Linked DNA regions of Salipiger abyssi. The protein of the gene in region 2 interacts with the protein of the main gene of each other region in a pairwise test. Links are inferred from orthologs where the notes say so. Each region holds a gene or a part of one and is shown on either strand. Other genes may lie near its edges.

What was found.
Region 1: the proteins of rpe (region 2) and eno interact in binary tests that used the Escherichia coli proteins (3 or more experiments, as listed by UniProt). The link is inferred for Salipiger abyssi from one-to-one orthologs.

The regions. Positions count from the first base shown.
Region 1 is NZ_CP015093.1:3,873,349-3,883,311, forward strand. The notes cover bases 3,629-6,493. They hold eno (phosphopyruvate hydratase), read left to right. Parts: upstream 3,629-4,356; coding sequence 4,357-5,631; downstream 5,632-6,493. Other genes in these bases: Ga0080574_RS22405 (mechanosensitive ion channel family protein), read right to left, coding at 3,629-4,118; Ga0080574_RS22415 (cell division protein ZapA), read right to left, coding at 5,722-6,123; Ga0080574_RS22420 (hypothetical protein), read right to left, coding at 6,120-6,493. Outside these bases: malQ (4-alpha-glucanotransferase), read left to right, coding at 1-424; Ga0080574_RS22395 (alpha-D-glucose phosphate-specific phosphoglucomutase), read left to right, coding at 437-2,071; Ga0080574_RS22400 (DMT family transporter), read left to right, coding at 2,078-2,950; more of Ga0080574_RS22405, read right to left, coding at 2,961-3,628; more of Ga0080574_RS22420, read right to left, coding at 6,494-6,713; tkt (transketolase), read left to right, coding at 6,947-8,965; Ga0080574_RS22435 (DUF808 domain-containing protein), read right to left, coding at 9,316-9,963. UniProt on the Escherichia coli protein: Catalyzes the reversible conversion of 2-phosphoglycerate (2-PG) into phosphoenolpyruvate (PEP). It is essential for the degradation of carbohydrates via glycolysis.
Region 2 is NZ_CP015093.1:2,867,951-2,878,003, forward strand. The notes cover bases 4,098-7,052. They hold rpe (ribulose-phosphate 3-epimerase), read right to left. Parts: upstream 5,949-7,052; coding sequence 5,247-5,948; downstream 4,098-5,246. Other genes in these bases: gph (phosphoglycolate phosphatase), read right to left, coding at 4,098-4,570; Ga0080574_RS17520 (thioredoxin family protein), read right to left, coding at 4,689-5,243; cbbX (CbbX protein), read right to left, coding at 5,945-6,877; Ga0080574_RS17535 (ribulose bisphosphate carboxylase small subunit), read right to left, coding at 6,981-7,052. Outside these bases: Ga0080574_RS17495 (ABC transporter permease), read right to left, coding at 1-1,157; Ga0080574_RS17500 (ABC transporter substrate-binding protein), read right to left, coding at 1,195-2,397; Ga0080574_RS17505 (class I SAM-dependent methyltransferase), read left to right, coding at 2,561-3,160; Ga0080574_RS17510 (HAD family hydrolase), read right to left, coding at 3,219-3,908; more of gph, read right to left, coding at 3,905-4,097; more of Ga0080574_RS17535, read right to left, coding at 7,053-7,400; Ga0080574_RS17540 (form I ribulose bisphosphate carboxylase large subunit), read right to left, coding at 7,481-8,944; fba (class II fructose-bisphosphate aldolase), read right to left, coding at 8,970-10,049. UniProt on the Escherichia coli protein: Catalyzes the reversible epimerization of D-ribulose 5-phosphate to D-xylulose 5-phosphate.

The DNA.
Region 1 (9,963 bases), 1.0 Mb from region 2 along the record:
CTATCCCGAGGGGGTCATCGCCAGCTTTTCCTCGCACGATCTGCCCACCTGGAAGGGTTGGCGCGAGGGGCGCGAGATCCTGCTGCGCCGAGAGATCGGCATCCTCCCGCCGGAGCATGTGGACGGCATGCTCTCGTGGCGCGGTCGCGAGGTCGAGGGGATGGACGGCGCCACCTCGCCCTATCGCAATGGCTATGGCCCCGAGGCGCCGGAGGCGATGGCGGCGCTGCTGGCGGAAACCGCCGCCTGCATGACGGCGTTACAGGTCGAGGATATTCTGGGCATGGACAATCAGCCGAACCTGCCGGGAACGGTGTCCGAATACCCGAACTGGCGCCAGCGCCTGCCCGCCTCGCCGGAAGAGATCGCCGCCTCGCCGGTGCTTGCAAATGCCGCTCGGATCATGAAACGTGCCGGGCGATAGGAGACCTGATTTATGACCACCATTCGTACCGTCCCCACCGAGCCGATCGAAGGCCAGAAACCCGGCACCTCGGGGCTGCGCAAGAAGACACCGGTGTTCCAGACCCACCATTATCTGGAGAACTTTGTTCAAAGCATCTGGAACGGCATCGGCGGCGTCGCGGGCAAGACGCTGGTTCTCGGCGGCGACGGGCGGCATTTCAACAGCCAGGCGGCGCAGGTTGTGCTGCGCATGGCCGCCGCCGGCGGCGCGAAAAAGGTGATCGTCGGCAAACGCGCGATCCTGTCGACCCCCGCCGCGTCGAACCTGATCCGCACGCGCGGCGCCGATGGTGGCATCATCCTCTCGGCCAGCCACAATCCCGGCGGGCCCGAGGGCGATTTCGGGGTGAAATACAACACCGCCAATGGTGGCCCGGCCCCCGAGGGCGTGACCGCAAAGATCTTTGACGCGACCAAAGAGATCGCCGAATTCGCCATCACCGAGAGCCAGGATATCGGCTTGCGCATGACCGATACGGTGAGCCTGGGAGAGATGGAGATCGAGATCGTCGACCCGGTCGATGATTACGCCGCGCTGATGGCGGAGCTTTTCGATTTCGATGCCATCCGCGCGCTGTTCCGCTCCGGCTTCCGCATGCGGTTCGACGCGATGCACGCGGTGACCGGCCCCTATGCGACGCGCATCCTCGAAGAGATGCTGGGCGCACCGCCGGGCACGGTGATCAACTCGATCCCCCTGCCCGATTTCGGCGGCGGCCACCCCGACCCGAACCCGACCTGGGCCAAGACGCTCTGGGACGAGATGATGAGTGAGACCGGCCCGGATTTCGGCGCGGCCTCGGATGGCGACGGCGACCGCAACATGATCGTCGGGCGGCAATGCTATGTCTCGCCCTCCGACAGCCTCGCGGTGCTGGCGGCGAATGCCACGCTGGTGCCCGGCTACAAGGACGGGCTGAAGGGCGTGGCACGCTCCATGCCCACCAGCGCCGCGGTGGACCGGGTCGCCGAAAAGCTCGGCATCGACTGTTACGAGACACCCACCGGCTGGAAGTTCTTCGGCAACCTGCTGGATGCGGGCCGCGCCACGCTTTGCGGCGAGGAGAGCTTTGGCACCGGCTCCGACCATGTGCGCGAAAAAGACGGGCTCTGGGCGGTGCTGTTCTGGCTGAACGTGCTGGCGGTGAAGAAACTCTCGGTCAGCGAATTGATGGCAGCGCATTGGGCCGAATACGGGCGCAACTACTATTCCCGCCACGATTATGAGGCAGTGGACAGCGACGCCGCCAGCGGGCTGATGGCGCATGTGCGCGGCCAGCTCGCCTCCCTGCCCGGCCAGAGCTTTGGCGCGCTGACGGTCGAGAGCGCCGACGAGTTTGCCTATGACGATCCGGTGGACGGCTCGCGCGCCGAGGGCCAGGGCCTGCGCGTGGGCTTTGAAGGCGGCGCGCGGCTGGTGCTGCGGCTTTCCGGCACCGGCACCGAGGGCGCGACGCTGCGGGTCTATCTCGAAAAGCTGGAGAGCGATCCCGACGCGTTCGGCCTCGATCCGCAGGAGGCGCTGGCCGAGGTCATTGCCGCCGCCGAGGCGATTGCCGAGATCACATCCCGCACCGGACGCGACGCGCCCGACGTCATCACCTGACCGCGCATGGACACGCTTCGCGCCATTCTGCTGATGGTGCTTGCCATGGCGTTGCTCGCCTGTAGCGACGCCTTTCTCAAGCTCGCGTCGCAACATGCTCCTGTCGGGCAGGTCATGGCCATGCTCAGCCTTGGCGGCACTGCGCTGTTCATCGTCTTCGCCCGGCTGCGGCGGGTAAAGCTGCGCCTTGCGGAGGTGTTCGAGCGGATCGTGATCCTGCGCAACGCCTTCGAGATCATCGGCGCCGCCGGCATGATCGTGGGCCTGTCGAAGATCCCGCTGTCGCTGATGGCGGCGATCATGCAGACCGCGCCGCTGGTGGTGACGGTGGGCGCCGCGATCTTCCTGCAAGAGCCGGTGGGCTGGCGCCGCTGGACCGCGATCGGCGTCGGGCTCGCAGGCATGCTGATGGTGATCCGCCCCTTCGGCGCCGAGTTCACCGGCTGGGAGATCTTTCCGGTGATCGGCGTCACCGGGCTCGCCGCGCGCGACCTGGTGACGCGCATGGTGCCCCAGCGCATCCATTCTCTGGCGGTCTCGACCTATGGCTTCGCCGCGATCTTCCCGGTGGGGCTCGCGCTGATGCTGATCTCTCCCGCGCCCTTCGCGGCCTCGCCGCCGGTCTTTCTCTACATGGCCGGGGCCATCGCGGTGACCACGGCGGGCTATCTCTCGGTGACCACGGCGATGCGTATGGCGACGGTCTCGGCGGTGGCGCCGTTCCGCTATACGCGGCTGATCTTCACCACCGGGCTCGGCATGGCGATATTCGCCGAACGCCCGGACGGCTGGACGCTTGCCGGATCGGCGCTGATCCTCGGCGCGGGGCTCTACAGCTATCTGCGCGAACGCCGGCTGAGCCGCGCCGCCATGATCTGAGCCGCCACGCTCAGGGCGCCGGCCCGTCCAGCACCGCGATTCCCGGCGGCATTGGCCTGCCGCTGCCATCGACCGAGACGGTCTCGCGCATGCGCGGCAGCGCCTGCGGCATCTCTTGCTGCACCCAGGCGATGAGCTTTTCGCGGATCTCGCAGCGCAGCTCATAGGTCACCGGCGCGTTTTTGGCCGAGGCCAGAACCCGCACCTCCATCACCCGCTCGCGGAAATCGGTGACCTGCACCGCGAAAACCTCGCCATCCCAGCGCTCCGAGCCCTCGACCACCCGTTTCGCCTCTTCCCGAAGGGCCGAAATATCGGCGGTGTGGTCGAGATAGAGCATCACCACCCCAATGAGCGACGAGGTGTCCCGCGTCCAGTTCTGAAAGGGCTGCTCGATGAAATACGAGAGCGGCACCACGAGGCGGCGCCAGTCCCAGATCTTGATCACCACATAGCTGCCGGTGATCTCCTCGACCTCGCCCCACTCGCCCTCGACGATCACCGCGTCACCGATGCGGATCGGCTGGGTCACGGCAAGCTGCACCCCGGCGATGAGGTTCTTCAGCACCGGTTGCAGCGCGAAACCCACGACAATGCCCGCAGCCCCCGCAGAGGCCAGCAGCGACACGCCCCATTGCCGCACGCCCTCGAAGGTCATCAGGATCGCCGAGGCCGCGACCACGGTAATAATCCAGCCCACCAGCCGCACCAGGATGCGGCTCTGCGTGACATGTTTGCGGGCGAGGTAACTGTCCTCCGCCCCCAGCGTGAACTTGCGCAGATGCACCGTCGTCCAGATATGCAGCGCCGTGTGCAGCACCCAGGCCACCAGCACCATGAAGGCGATGAGCAGCGCGTGCTGCGCCAGATCGGCGCCGTCCGGGTCGAGCGGCGCCACCGGCACGCCCACGCTCAGCGCCGCGACCACCAGCCCCAGCCGCAAGGGCCGGCGGGTGCGCGCGACGAGGCTGCGCCAGAACAGATCCTTCCTGGCCACCGCCCGGGTGAGCAGCGCAAAGACCACGCGAAAGGTCATCACCCCGACCAGAAAGGCCAGCCCCAGCACCGCAAGCGGCATCGCCCAGTCCGGCAGCACCGGCAGCAGCCGCTCGATATCGCTGGTGATCACCTCGACCTGCTGTTCGAGCTGTTCCAGTTCCTCTTCCATGACGCCTCCTGTCCCCCCGGCGCCCCTGCGGCCGCCGGCGGATCCGATCCGTTGTCATTGCTGCGTTGCAAAAGAATTAGCTGCGCTGCGGCATTTGGCAAAACAAAGCGCGCGCACCCTGCCCCCGTTAGCGCAATCTGCTGCCGGTTCGGGCCGTTAGCGCCAGCGCAAGTTTACATTCGTGCCCTGCCTGCTATAGCTCGCCCGAACCTATGCTGGACCTAAGGGACGGACCTTCATGAGCACCATCATCGACATTCACGCCCGCGAGATCCTCGACAGCCGGGGCAATCCCACCGTCGAAGTCGACGTCACCCTGGAAGACGGCGCAATGGGCCGTGCCGCGGTGCCCTCGGGCGCCTCGACCGGCGTGCATGAGGCGCATGAGCGCCGCGACGGCGACAAATCGCGCTATATGGGCAAGGGCGTTCTGGAAGCGGTGGCCGCGGTCAACGGCGAGATCGCCGAGGCGCTGGTGGGCTTCGACGCCACCGAGCAGCAGGCCATCGACGGCGCGATGATGGAGCTCGACGGCACCGACAACAAGGGCCGGCTCGGCGCCAACGCCATCCTCGGCGTGTCTCTGGCGGTGGCCAAGGCGGCGGCGGAATTCACCGCGCAGCCGCTTTACCGCTATGTCGGCGGCACCTCCGCCCGCGTCCTGCCGGTGCCGATGATGAACATCATCAATGGCGGCGAGCATGCCGACAACCCGATCGACATCCAGGAATTCATGATCATGCCGGTGGCGGCGGAGAACATCCGCGAGGCCGTGCGCATGGGCTCGGAAGTGTTCCACACGCTGAAGAAAGAGCTCTCGGCGGCGGGCATGTCCACCGGTCTCGGCGACGAGGGCGGCTTTGCCCCCGAGCTGGGCTCGACCCGCGACGCGCTCGATTTCATCCTGAAGAGCATCGAAAAGGCCGGCTACAAGCCCGGCGAGGATATCTACCTGGCGCTCGACGCCGCCTCGACCGAGTATTTCAAGGACGGCAAATACGAGATGAAGGGCGAAGGCCTGTCGCTCACCTCCGCCGAGAATGTCGATTATCTCGCCAAGCTCTGCGCCGATTACCCGATCATCTCCATCGAGGACGGTTGCGCCGAGGATGACTGGGACGGCTGGAAGATCCTCACCGAGAAGCTGGGCGACAAGGTGCAGCTCGTGGGGGACGACCTCTTCGTGACCAACCCGGAACGCCTGGCCATGGGCATCGAACAGGGCGTCGCCAACTCCATGCTGGTCAAGGTGAACCAGATCGGCTCGCTGTCGGAGACGCTGAAGGCGGTCGATATGGCCCATCGCGCGCGCTACACCAATGTGATGTCGCACCGCTCGGGCGAGACCGAGGACGCCACCATTGCCGATCTCGCCGTCGCCACCAATTGCGGGCAGATCAAGACCGGCTCGCTGGCGCGCTCGGACCGGCTGGCCAAGTACAACCAGCTGATCCGTATCGAGGAACTGCTGGGCGACGTGGCCGAATATGCGGGCAAGTCGATCCTGCGCTGAGGCCGGTATCAAATCTCTTCGAAGAGATTTGCAAATTCTTTCCAAGGAATTTGCGCGGGGCGGCGACCGAAAGGCGCCGCCCCGATGCGTTTACGAGGCCGCCTTGTCCTCGACAGCCTCCGCCAGCGCCTCGGCCCGTGCCGCCATCTCGGCCAGGGTTTCCGTCACGCTCGCGGGAATGACCGGCACCTCGACCCGCTCCGGCTCCGGTGCCGGGCGATTGCGCAGGTCGCGCAGTTCCTCTGCCATTTCGCCCAGCTTGTCCTCGGCGGCGCGCAGCCGGTCCTCTAGACCCGCCGTCTTGTCCGCCAGCATCAGCCCGGCCATCAGCAGCATGCGCGATTCCGGCATGCGCCCGATCTGGTCCACCAGCACCTGCGCCTCGGTGTCGAGCATGCGCGCGGCGGTGAGCAGATACTGCTCCTCGCCCTGCTGACAGGCGACATCGAATGTCCGCCCGCCAATGGTGATCTGCACTTCCATCTGGCTCATTGCACGGCCTCCCCGCCCGATGCCGCATCCGTACCGGCGGCCTCTGCCAGCACCGGCTCCAGCGCGCCCAGAACGGCGCGCATCTCGGCCTCCTCGGCGGCACGCGCGGCGCGCAGCGCCTCCAGCTCCGCCAGCATCGCCTTGTTGATCAGATGCGGCTCGCCGACATTGGCCTCCAGCGCCGCGCGCATCTCTTCGCTGGTGCGGCGCAGCATGTCGTTCGACAAGCGCAGCCGCTGCAATTCCGTGTCGAGCTCGGCCATGCCTTCGCGCTGCGCGGCAAGCTGCTCCTGCAGCGCCGCGTCGGGCTCGGGCGCCGGCGCAGGTGTCACCTGCTCCTCAAGCCGGACATGCAGCATCCTCACCCGCTCCTCGAGCTGGGCATTGGCCATCTTCTCCTCGTCGAGCGCCACCTGAAGAGCGGCGATCTCGGCCTCCGCCGCGCCGCTGTCCACCGGCTCGGCAGGCGCGTCCGGCACGGGCTCGGGCTCCGGTACAGGTGCGGGCGCGGCGGACAAGCCCTCCACCCCCTGTGAAATACGGTCCAGCGCCCGCGTGATGCGCGACTGCAACTCGTCGATCTGGGTCATCTTGCCCTCTCTACTATCTGCCTTCAGGGCCTGTCTCGCCGCCAGATACGAATCGGCACCGCCCCGTTTCGGTCGAGTTTAGCAAGCGCAATGAAAAATTGCGCCCCTATATGTTCCAAGGTGTTATAGGGCAGAGTTCATCCGATGCCAGTGCAATGGTGGCGCAAACGCTTGAACTTCGGGGGAACGCTGCTATTAGCCCGGAAACGCCTGTGGGAAGAGAGGACGCCCCCGTGGATATCAATGCCCTTCGCGACGCACATCCCGATCACTGGAATCGCGCAGCCGCGATCCGCGTGCTGACGCTCGACGCGGTGGCCGCAGCCAATTCCGGCCATTCCGGCATGCCCATCGGCATGGCTGACGTGGCCACGGTTCTGTGGTCCAAACACCTGAAATTCGATGCGAAAAACCCGGCATGGCCGGATCGCGACCGGTTCATCCTGTCGGCGGGCCACGGCTCGATGCTGATCTATTCGCTGCTCTATCTCAGCGGTGACGAACAGATCACGCTCGACGAGATCAAGAATTTCCGCCAGTGGGACTCGCGCACCGCCGGGCATCCGGAAAACACCCACGCCGCCGCCATCGAGATGACCACCGGGCCGCTCGGCCAGGGCATCGCCACCTCGGTCGGCTTCGCCATGGCCGAGGAAATGCTGCGCGCCCGCTTCGGCAAGGGCGCGGTCGATCACCACACCTATGTGATCGCCGGCGACGGCTGCCTGATGGAAGGCGTCAGCCAGGAGGCCATCGGCATCGCCGGACGCTACGGGCTCGGCCGGCTGGTCGTGTTCTGGGACAACAACGACATCACCATCGACGGCAAGGTGTCGCTCTCCGACCGCACCGATCAGGTCCAGCGCTTCAAGGCCGCCGGCTGGCATGTGCAGGAGATCGACGGCCACGATCCCGAGGCCATCGACGCCGCCATCGTCGCGGCCAAGGCCGCACGCGATGTGCCCTCGATGATCGCCTGCAAGACCCATATCGCCCTGGGCCACGCCGCGCAGGACACCTCCAAGGGCCATGGCGCGCTGACCAATGCCGAGCAGAACGCCGAGGCCAAGGCGCTCTGGGGCTGGACCACCGGCCCGTTCGAGGTGCCCGCCGAGATCAAGTCCTGGTGGGAAGAGGTCGGCAGCCGCGGCGCCACGGCGCGCGGCGAGTGGGAAACCCGCCTCGCCGCCCTGTCGGACCGCAAGCAGGCGGAATTCGCCCGCGTCACGGCCGGTGAGGCACCGAAAAAGCTCTCCTCGGTGATCCGCGCGCTGAAAAAGCAGAACTCCGAAGCCGCGCCCAAGGTGGCGACCCGCAAGGCCTCGGAAATGGTGCTGGAAGTGGTCAACCCGGTGATGCCCGAGACCGTGGGCGGCTCCGCCGATCTCACCGGCTCGAACAACACCAAGACCGGCGACATGGGGGTGTTCGACACCACCGACCGCAAGGGCCGGTATGTCTACTGGGGCATCCGCGAACACGGCATGGCGGCGGCGATGAACGGGCTGGGCCTGCATGGCGGGCTGCGCCCCTATGGCGGCACCTTCATGGCCTTCACCGATTATGCCCGCCCGGCGATGCGCCTCGCCGCGCTGCAAAAGACGCCGACGGTGTTCGTCATGACCCATGACAGCATCGGGCTCGGCGAGGACGGCCCGACGCACCAGCCGATCGAGCATCTGGCAATCTCGCGCGCCACGCCGAACATGCTGGTCTTCCGCCCCGCCGACGTGATCGAGACCGCCGAGGCCTGGGAGATCGCGCTGACGCAGACCGAGACGCCTTCGGTGCTGTCGCTGACCCGGCAGAACGTGAAAACCGTGCGCACCCAGCACAAGACCAATAACCTCGTCGAGAAAGGCGCCTATGTGCTGGCCGATGCCGAGGGCAAGCGTCAGGTGATCCTGATGGCCACCGGCTCCGAGGTCGAGATCGCGCTGGCGGCGCGGGATCTGCTTCAGGCCGAAGGCATCGGCACCCGCGTGGTCTCGATGCCCTGCTGGGAGCTTTTCGAGGCGCAGGACGAGGCCTATCGCAAGCGCGTGCTGCCGGGAGGCCCGGTGCGCGTGGCGGTCGAGGCCGCGGCGCGGTTCGGCTGGGACAAATGGCTGCTCGGCGAGCGCGGGCGCGAGGCCAAGGCGGCGTTTGTCGGTATGGAGAGCTTCGGTGCGTCGGCGCCTGCGGATGTGCTCTACGAGAAATTCGGCATCACCGCCGAGGCCGTGGCCGAGAAGGCCAAAGCGCTGCTCTGAGCTCTGAAAGCAGCCCCCGGGAATCTTCGGGGGCTGCCTTCATTGCGAGATCAATCCCCTCACCATTGGCCCGGAATCAAGGGCGTAGCCCGCCGGGCCCAGCGGCTGCCCGTCCCGGCGGGCTGCCGCTTTGGTGAAGCTGGTGCTCAGCTGAGAGATCTTTCGGATCTGGCAGGGGTAAATCAAGGAATTCAGACCGTCGGTGCGGCACCCCACGGGCAGCCGCCGGGCCCGGCTTGCGTTGCGCTCATAGTCTCTGAGGGCAACTTCCGATAGAGATGCCGCATCCGTGCGGTCCAAGAGTGCTAAGGCGGCCTGTGGGACCGCCTGTTTCATCGGTCATATGACAATCAATGCGCCGCGCGCTTACCGGCAAAGAGCGGCATCACCAGCTTGGTCACCACCGGCACCAGCACCACGCCCCAGATGAGCCCCAGCACCCCGTCGATCGTGGCTGTGGTCGTCCAGAGCGCCGCGCCTTCGAGCTCCGGCCCCACCAGATGCGCCACCGCTTCGGCGGCGTGGTGGATCGTCTCCTCCGGCAGGTGCCAGCCCATCTGCGCCAGCGAATGCACGATGATCGAACCGCCGACCCAGAGCATCGCCACGGTGCCCACGGTGGAGAGCAGTTTCATCACCCAGGGCATGCCCTTGACGATGCTGCGCCCCAGCGCGCGGGTGACGCCCAAGCGACCCACCCGGGTCAGCCACAGCCCGACATCGTCCATCTTCACGATCACCGCCACCGCGCCATAGACCAGCGCTGTGATGCCAAGCCCCACAAGCGCCAGCACAACCGCCTGAATCCAGACCTCGCCGCTTTCTATGGTCGAGAGCGCCAGCGTCATGATCTCCGCCGACAGAATGAAATCGGTCTTGATCGCGCCCTTGACCCGCTGCTCTTCGAGATGCGCCGGATCGCCCACATCGTGGCTGCCATCGGGTCCGCCGGAATGATCGTCATGCGGCATCAGCACATGCAGGATCTTTTCCGCGCC
Region 2 (10,053 bases):
ATCAGTGGCAGGTAAAGCAGCCAGAGCGCACGCTGCGTCGGGCGCAGCCCGTGGCGCTGCTCGGCCTCCAGACAGGCGAGTACCAGTAGCAGCGCGATGGCCACCGCCGGCAGCGCGATGCGCAGGGTCTCGGTCGCCGGCGCGATCAGCATGCCGCCCTGCCGCATCCAGCTTTTCAGGGTGAGCGCGTCGGGCAGCAGCGCCGGAAAGCCCCAGAACCCCGCCAGCGACCACACGGCGAGCGCCGCGAGCCCGAGAACCACCGCCGCCGCCGAGAGCGCGCCGAGCAGCAGCGACACGCCCCGCAGCGCGCCGTCGCGCGCGCCGCGCCGGCCCGTCGCGATCCGGCTCCGGCCCAGCCCTGCAACCACCGCCTCGCCCAGCCGCCAGAGCCCCAGCGCCGCGACGGTCAGCGCCAGTTGCAGCAGCGCCCCGGCGGCGGCGCGCAGGCGCAGCGCCAGATCCGGATCGTTCATCCAGCGCAGCACCTGCACCGAGAGCGTCGGCGGCGTGCTCGGCCCGAGGATCAGCGCCACGTCGACCACGCTCATGGAAAAGGCCAGCACCGCATAGACCGGCAGGCGGATCTGCGGATAGAGCCTCGGGAACACCGTCAGCAGCCAGCCGGTGCTGCGCCCGTAGCCGAGGCTGCGCGCGGTGGCGAGGCTCTGGCCCGGGCGCAGCGCCGGCAGCGCGGCCAGCGTCATCAGCAGCAGGAAGGGCACTTCCTTGACCACCAGCCCGGCGATCAGCGACAGACCCAGCGGGTCTTGCAGGATTAGCAGATCGGGCGGGCGTTCCCAGCCGGCGAGCGGGGCGATTGCGCGGGCGATCCAGCCCGACGGCGCGATCAGGAAGGCCAGCCCGAAGGCGGCGGCGGCATGTGGCACCGAGAGCAGCGGCGACAGCGCCCGCTCCAGCCAGCGAAAGGCGCGTGTGCCCTGCCAGCCGGCGCAGATCAGCACGGTGAGCCCGAGCGCCAGCGCCGTGGCGGCGAGCCCGGTGCCGGCGCTCAGCGCCATGGCGCGCGGCAGGCCGGGCCAGGCCATGAGATCGCGGAAGGGCATCAGCCCGGGCTCGATCCGCCCCAGCGCCGGCATCACCCCGAAGGCGGGCAGCAGCGTGCCCGCCAAGCCCGCCGCCACCGGGCCGAGCATCACCAGCAGCGTCAGGGCCGGGGCGAGCCGTAACACCTTACTCGGCGATCCCGTAGCGTGCCGCCCAGTCTTCCTCCAGCCGCTCCATCCAGGACGGGTGCGGCTCGGGCAGGGGGGCGCCGAGCTCGGCGGCGCTCAGCGTGGCGGGGCCGGCGGCGATGGCCTCGAAGCGGGCGCGGTCGGCATCGTCGAGCCGCGTCATGTCGAGCACGGTGCCCAGCCCCCAGATCTCCGGATCGGCCATGCGCGCCTGCGCCTCGGGCGAGAGCAGGATATTGGCCACCACCATCGCGCCTTCCCTGGCATTGGCGTTGTAGGGGATGGCGACAAAGCTGGCATTGCCCAGCGTGCCGCCCTCATGCACATGGCTGCGCACGCTGTCCGGAAGCTGGCCGTTGGCGATGGCATTGGCGGCGGCGTTGGGGTTGAACTCGAAGCCGATGTCGATCTCGTTATCGGCCATGAGCTGAATGAGCCGCGCGCTGTTCTGCGGATAGGCCCGGCCCTGACGCCAGAGCAGCGGGGTAAGGGCGTCCATGAACTCCCAGAGCGGCGCGGTGACGGCGGCGTAATCGGCCTGCGTCACCGGCAGCGACAGCGCGTCGCGATCCGGCGTCAGCTCGATCAGCGCCTGTTTCAGGAAGGTCGAGCCGAGGAAATCCGGCGGCTGCGGAAAGGCGAAGCGGCCCGGGTTGTCCTCTGCCCAGTCGAGCAGCGCCGACATCGAGCGCGGCGGCTCGGGCAGGCGGGCGCTGTCGTGGTAGAAGACGAGCTGTGCTGTGCCCCAGGGGCTTTCCAGCCCGTCGGTGGGTACGGTGAAATCCGCCGAAAGTGCCGCGTTCTCGGGATCGGTCAGCGCGCGGTTGGGCAGCGCCTCGGCCCAGGGGCCGAAGAGCAGGCCCTCTTCCTTCATCGCGGCGAAATTCTCGCCATTGATCCAGATGAGGTCGATGCCGCCACCCGTATCCCTGCCGGCGGTCTTTTCCGCCAGCACGCGGCTCACCGCCTCGGCGGTGTCGCTGAGCTTGACATGTTCCAGCGTCACGCCCCGATCCGCCGCCTGCGCGCCGATCCAGGCGATGAAGGCGTTGACCGAGTCCGAGCCGCCCCAGGCGTTCCAGTAGACGGTCTGGCCCTGCGCCGCCTCGCGCACCGCCTGCCAGTCGGCGGGGTCGGGGTCTGCCCAGGCGGGCAGGGCGAGCGTGGCGGCCAGTGTTGCGGCGGCGATGACGGATTTCATTGGCGGGCCTCCCTGAGCCGGCTTTTGTCGGCATTTCCGATGCTTATGGCAAGCGCCGCCGGCGCCGGTCAAATGACATTCCGGTGGGGAAGGTTACAGACCCCGGCTTGTTTCGTCAGGCGCGCGCGCCTAGGTCTCTGAGGCAACAGATATGGAGATCCGCATGTGGGAAGAGCGCTACAATACCGAGGATTACGTGTTCGGGCGCGAGCCGGCGGCCTTCCTACGCCGGCACGAAAGCTGGCTGAAGCGGGGGGAGTTTGCGCTCTCGGTGGCCGATGGCGAGGGGCGCAACTCGGTGTTCCTGGCGGAAAAGGGCCTGAAGGTGATCGCCTGGGACGGGGCGCCCACGGCGGTGGAGAAAGCGCGGGCGCTCGCGCATGAGCGCGGGGTCGCGGTGGCCTATGAGGTGGCCGATATCGAGCACTGGGCCTGGCCCGAGGCACGGTTCGATCTGGTGCTGGGCGTGTTCATCCAGTTCGTCGGCCCTGAGGCGCGGGCGCGGCTTTTCGAGCGGATGAAACGCGCGGTGAAACCCGGTGGCGTGCTGATGCTGCACGGCTACACGCCGAAACAGCTTGATTATGGCACAGGCGGGCCGAAGGCGGTGGAGAACCTCTATACGCCCGAGCTGCTGCGCGAAGCCTTTGGCGATCTGGAGATCCGCGAGCTCGAAGCCTATGAGGCGGAGCTCGACGAGGGCGGCGGCCATGTCGGGCGCTCGGCGCTGATCGACCTCGTGGCGGTGAAGCCTTTGTCGTGACGGTGGGGGCGGCCAAGACCCTTCGAAGGGTCTTGCAAATTCCTTCGAAGGAATTTGCTCAGGCGCGGGCGGAAAACAGCCCGCGCAACCCCTCCGGCAGCGCATCGTGGCGCAGCGAGCCCAGCACCAGCGCGCCGTCGAACGCCTCGCCTTCTGTGTAGACCGAGGGTGTCACCAGCACCTCCAGCCCCGCGCCGCGCGCCGATAGCACCCCGTTGCGGCTGTCCTCCAGCGCCAGCGCGTTGCTTGCGGGCAGGCCCAGCCGGTGGAGCGCCAGCAGGTAGACATCCGGCGCCGGTTTCTTCGCCGCCACCTCGTCGCCCGCCGCGATCACGTCGAAGACGGCATCGCCCGGGCTGCCCCAGCAGCATTGACAGAGCGCCTCGACATTCGGCCGGCTGGTGGTGGTGGCCACCGCGACACGCAACCCGCTTGCCCGGGCTGCGTCGATCAGTTCGGCCACACCCTCGCGCAGGCGCAGCCCGCCGGTTTGCAGGATCTGCACATAGCGCCTTGTCTTGGCCGCGTGCAGGGCCGCGACATCCGGCACGGTCTCCCCGGTCTCAGCCAGCCAGGCGCGGATGCGCTCCTTGCCGCCGGTGGTGCGCAGCAGGCGCCGGTATGCCTCCCGCGTCCAGTGCCAGCCCAGCCCCTCCGCGGCGAAGGTTTCGTTAAAGGCCTGCCGGTGCGTCTCCTCGGTCTCGGCCAGCGTGCCGTCGACATCGAAGATGAGCGCCGCGGGCGTCATGCCTTCACGTCGGCGAAGTGTTGGGCAACCAGATCCGGCAGCTGGTCGAAATGATCGAAAACATAGCTGTGGTAGAGTTCCGCCACCGGCGTCTTGCGATAGCCTTCGGTATAGAGTGCGAAGGGCAGGCCGGCGCGCTCCGCCGTCTCCGCGTCGACCTCGCTGTCGCCCACATAGAGCGCCGTCTCGGCGCCAAGGTCGCGCATCACATGCAAAAGCGGCGCCGGATCGGGCTTGCGCTGGGGCAAGGTGTCGGCGCTGGCGACCTTGCCGAGGAAGCGGTCGAAGCCGAAATGCCGCAGCGCGATCGCCGTCGGTTCGCCCGGCTTGTTGGTGCAGAGCCCCATGGCGCAGCCCATCGCTTCGAGCCGCCCCAGCGCGTCCATCACGCCGGGATAGACGAGCGTATGCGCGGGCTCGCCCTCGTAGTGGCTCATGAACTTCGCCAGCAGGCGGGCGTGTTCCGCCGGATCGTCGCCCAGGCCCACCGCCTGCATGACCCGGCTGATCAGCACCCCCGCGCCCTTGCCGATGAAACTGCGCGCCTGTGCAAAGCTGATCTCGGGCAGGCCCTCGTCGCGCAGCACCAGATTGGCGGCGAGATGCAGGTCGGGGGCGCTGTCGATCAGCGTGCCGTCGAGGTCGAAGACGATGGTTTTCATGGGGGTATTCACGGAGAAGATCCTTCGTGGCGGAGGTCGCGCCCCTGACCGGAAGGTCGCGGCGATGGCGCTGGAGCATGCGTATTTGGAAAGAGAAGACGCGCAGGGCGCGCGCCTCTCAGGCGGATTTCCACTTGATCGAGCAGCCCATGGAGGGGATCTGCTCTCTCGGGCCATGGCCGGTCTCGGCCACCTGTTTCATCGCCTCGTAGAGATCGCGGCGCAGATCCGCCGGGCCGGCCTCGCGGCGCGAGGCGTCGAGCCGGCCGCGATATTGCAGCCCGCCGCCCGCGTCGAAGCCGAAGAAATCCGGCGTGCAGGCGGCATCGTAGGCGCGTGCGACGCCCTGCGCCGCGTCATAAAGATAGGGGAAGGGAAAGCCGCGCTCCTCCGCCATGCGTTTCATGTTCTCGAAACTGTCCTGCGGATAGGCCTCGGCATCGTTGGCCGAGATCGCCACGACACCGATGCCGAGCGCCTGCAGGTCGCGCGCGTCGCGGATGATCCGGTCGAGCACCGCCAGCACATAGGGGCAGTGATTGCAGATGAACATCACCAGCGTGCCCCTGGGGCCGGCGATATCCGCATAGCCGTAGCGGCGGCCATCGGTGCCGGGCAGGGAAAAGCCCGGCGCCTTCCAGCCGAAATGACAGACGGGCGGGATCGCGGCCATGGCTCAGGCCGCCTTTGCCCGCGCGCCCTCCGCCGCCTCGCGGATGGCGCGGATGTTCTGGCCGTAGACCTCGGGCGCATCGACCGAGCCGCCCTTGAACACCGCCGAACCCGCCACCAGCACATCGGCGCCGGCCTCGACCACCAGCGGCGCGGTCTCGGGGGTGATGCCGCCGTCGATCTGGATATGGATCTCGCGGTCACCGATCATCTGGCGGATCTTGCGCGTCTTCTCGATGCCGGAATGGATGAATTTCTGCCCGCCGAAACCGGGATTCACCGTCATGATCAGCACCATGTCGCAGAGATCGAGCACATCGGCCACCGCCTCCGCCGGCGTGCCCGGGTTCAGCACCACGCCCGATTTCACCCCCTGCGCGCGGATCGCCTGAAGCGTGCGATGGATATGCGGGCCGGCCTCCACATGGGCGGTGATCATGTCGGCGCCGGCCTCGGCATAGGCCTCGATATAGGGATCGACCGGCGCGATCATCAGATGCACGTCCATGAAGGTTTTCACATGCGGGCGGAACGCCTTCACCGCCGGCGGGCCGAAGGTGAGGTTCGGGACGAAATGCCCGTCCATCACATCCACATGCACCCAGTCGGCGCCCTGCGCCTCGATGGCCCGGATCTCGGCGCCGAAATTGGCGAAATCGGCCGAGAGGATCGACGGGGCGATCTTGATGGAACGGTCAAAGCTCATGCGCGTGTCTCCTCATGCGCGCGGTCCACGTCCAGCCCGCCCTGAAAGACCCGGCTGGGGCGGATATCCGCCTCTGTAATCGTGCTCAGCGCCTTTGCGTCGAGCGGGCCGGTCGAGGTCTCGAACAGCCGGTTGGCCTGCCGCAGCCGCGCCCGGTCGAGCGCATTGCGGATGGAGCGCGCATTGGCGAAATGCGGCTGCGCGCGCCGCTTGCCGATATACTCCTCCATCGCATGCTTGCCACCCGCGTCAAAGACGTAATTCTGTTCGGCGAGCATGGTCTCGGAGATCCGCGCCAGCTCGTCGTCGCTGTAATCGGGAAATTCGATATGATGCGCGATGCGCGAGCGGAAACCGGGGTTGGAGTCGAAGAACCGGTCCATCCGGTCGGCATAGCCCGCCAGCACCACCACCAGATCGTCGCGGTTGTTCTCCATGACCTGGAGCAGGATCTCGATGGCCTCCTGGCCGTAGTCGCGTTCGTTCTCCGGGCGGTAGAGGTAATAGGCCTCGTCGATGAAGAGCACCCCGCCCATGGCCTTCTTCAGCACCTCCTTGGTCTTGGGGGCGGTGTGGCCGATATACTGGCCGACCAGATCGTCGCGGGTAACGGTGACCAGATGGCCCTTGCGCACATAGCCCAGCCGATGCAGCAGATCGGCGATCTTCAGCGCCACCGTGGTCTTGCCGGTGCCGGGATTGCCGGTGAAGCTCATGTGCAGCGTGGGGGTCTCGGTGGCGAGCCCCATCTCGCGCCGGGCGCGGTCGACCAGCAGCAGCGCCGCCGTCTCCTTGATGCGCTTCTTGACCGGCGCCAGGCCGATCAGCGTCTCGTCGAGCTCGCGCAGCACCTCTTTCACGCCGGAGTCCTCGTAGGCGGCGGCAAGATCCACGGTCTGCGGCGTCATCTCCTTGGGCTCGGCAGTCATGAGGGCGACCTTCCTGTCTTCCATTGGCTGAAAATATCCATACGGGGCGCTGCCCGTCCCGCGACCGGTCGGGCGGGGGCGCGAGGCCCCCGGCACCGACGTCTCAGGCGTAGCGCGCCCCCTCGGGTTCGCGCACCGCGTAGCTTTCCACCGTGTAGCGGATGCTGCGGCCCTCGCCTTCCTGCCGCACCACGCGGAAGCCGGGCTCCTCGGCGGGACGGTTCACGATGAAGCTCATGCGGATCGATTCCCAGCCCGCGGTCGCGTCGAAGGCCAGCACGCGGATATATTTCCCGCCATGCTCCTTGCGGCATTCGTTGACCTCATAGACCACCGCCGCCGCGTCCGGATTGTCGAACATCGGGTGGCCCCACATCTCCCAGTAGGAATTCCGCGGGTGCGGATCGTCGGTATATTCCACCGAGACCGCCCAGCCGTTGTCGATGGCGTATTGCGCCTGCGTGCGGATGTCGTCGTCGGTGAGATCGGGCAGGAAGCTGAATTGACCTTGTTTCAGTCGCATTATGTGTCCTTTCGCTGTCGGGATGCGCCACGGGCGCAGAGAGGGGGCGGGGGAGAGAGGCCTCTCTCCCCCGATATCGGTCAGGCGGAAACCTCGGGGGTCGGCGCGAAATCGGGCGCGTCGGTCGAGGCGTAATCGAAGGTGACGTCCTTCCAGGTGTCGAGCGCCTGTTTCAGTGGCGTGCAGGTGCGGGCCGCGTCGCGCAGGATGTCCTCGCCCTCGTTCCAGATGTCGCGCCCGGCATTGCGGGCAAAGACCATCGCCTCCAGCGCCACGCGGTTCGCCGTGGCGCCCGCCTGGATGCCATGCGGGTGGCCGATCGTGCCGCCGCCGAATTGCAGCACCACATCCTCGCCCAGATAGGTCAGCAGCTGGTGCATCTGGCCGGCGTGGATGCCGCCCGAGGCGACCGGCATCATCTTGTTGAGCGAGGCCCAGTCCTGATCGAAGAAGATGCCGTTCTCCAGCGCCATCGGATTATATTCCTCGCGGAAGATATCGTAGTAGCCCTTGGTGGTGGCCGGATCACCCTCGAGCTTGCCCACCACGGTGCCCGCATGCAGGTGATCGACCCCGGCAAGCCGCATCCATTTGGCGATGACGCGGAACGACACCCCGTGCGAGCGCTGGCGGGTATAGGTCGAATGGCCCGCGCGGTGCAGGTGCAGGATCATGTCATTGTCCCGCGCCCATTTCGCCATGGACTGGATCGCGGTGTAGCCGATCACCAGGTCGATCATGATGACGACCGAGCCCAGCGACTTGGCGAATTCCGCCCGCTCGTACATCTCTTCCATCGTCGCGGCGGTGACGTTGAGATAGGTGCCCTTCACCTCGCCGGTGGCGGCGGAGGCGCGGTTGACTGCCTCCATGCAATAGAGAAACCGGTCGCGCCAGTGCATGAAGGGCTGGCTGTTGATGTTCTCGTCATCCTTGGTGAAATCGAGCCCGCCCTTCAGCGCCTCATAGACCACCCGGCCATAATTGCGCCCCGAAAGCCCGAGCTTGGGCTTCACCGTGGCACCCAGCAGCGGGCGGCCATAGGCGTTGAGCCGTTCGCGCTCCACCACGATGCCGGTGGCGGGCCCCTGAAAGGTCTTCACATAGGCCACGGGCAGGCGCATGTCCTCGAGCCGCAGAGCCTTCAGCGGCTTGAAGCCAAAGACATTGCCGATGATCGAGGCGGTCAGGTTGGCGATGGAGCCGCCTTCGAAGAGATCGAGATCATAGGCGATATAGGCAAAGAACTCGCCCTCGCTGTTGGGCACCGGGTCCACCCTGTAGGCCTTGGCGCGGTACTTGTCGCAGGCGGTGAGCCGGTCGGTCCAGACCACGGTCCAGGTGGCGGTGGAGCTTTCGCCCGCCACGGCGGCGGCGGCCTCGACCGCGTCCACACCGTCCTGCGGGGTGATGCGGAACAGCGCGATGATGTCGGTTTCCTTGGGCGTGTAATCCGGCTCCCAATAGCCCATCTGGGCATATTTCATCACGCCCGCGCTATAGCGCTTCTTGGCGTCGGTGACGGTCTTGGCGTTGTCCAGCATGGTGGTTTCCTCCTCTGGGGTCTGGTCAGGCCGCGTGGGCGGCGGCGATCCGGGGGGCGAGCGCGCCGCTGGCATAGCGGTGCGCCATTTCATCGAGCGAGATCGGCCTGATCTTGGCGGCCTGACCGGCGGTGCCGAAGCGCTCGAACCGGTCGATGCAGAGCTTGGTCAGCTCCTCCATCGCGGGGATGTTGAATTTGCGCGGGTCGAATTCCTCGGGCTTTTCCTGCGCGATCCGGCGGTACTGCCCGGTCATCGCCATGCGGCAATCGGTGTCGATATTCACCTTGCGCACGCCCATGCGGATGCCGTGCTCGATCTCCTCGACCGGCACGCCATAGGTCTGCGGCATGTGCCCGCCATGGGCGTTGATGAGATCCTGAAGATACTGCGGCACCGAAGAGGAGCCGTGCATCACCAGATGCGTGTTCGGCAGCTTCTCGTGGATGCCCTGGATGGTCTTCATCGACAGGATGTCGCCATCGGGCTTGCGGGTGAACTTGTAGGCGCCGTGCGAGGTGCCGCAGGCAATGGCCAGCGCATCGCATTTGGTGGCCAGCACGAACTCCACCGCCTGATCGGGATCGGTCAGAAGCTGGTCGTGCGACAGCTTGCCCTCGGCGCCCGAGCCGTCCTCCGCCGCCGCCTCGCCGGTCTCCAGCGAGCCCAGAACCCCCAGCTCGCCCTCGACCGAGGCGCCGACCGCATGGGCGGCTTCGGTCACCCGGCGGGTGATCTCGACGTTATACTCGTAGCTGGCGGGGGTCTTCATGTCCTCCTCCAGCGAGCCGTCCATCATCACGCTGGTGAAGCCGTGGCGGATCGCCGAGAGGCAGGTGGCGTCGTTGTTGCCATGGTCCTGATGCATCACGACGTGGTTGTCGGGATACATCTCGCACAGCGCCTCGACCATGTGGCGCAGCATCACGTCGCCGGCGTATTTCCGCGCCCCGCGCGAGGCTTGCAGGATCACCGGCGCGCCGGTGGTCTTCGCGGCCTCCATGATCGCGAGGCCCTGTTCCATGTTGTTGATGTTGAAGGCCGGCACGCCGTAGCTGTTCTCGGCGGCGTGATCCAGCAATTGTCTGAGCGTTATCAGTGCCATTCTC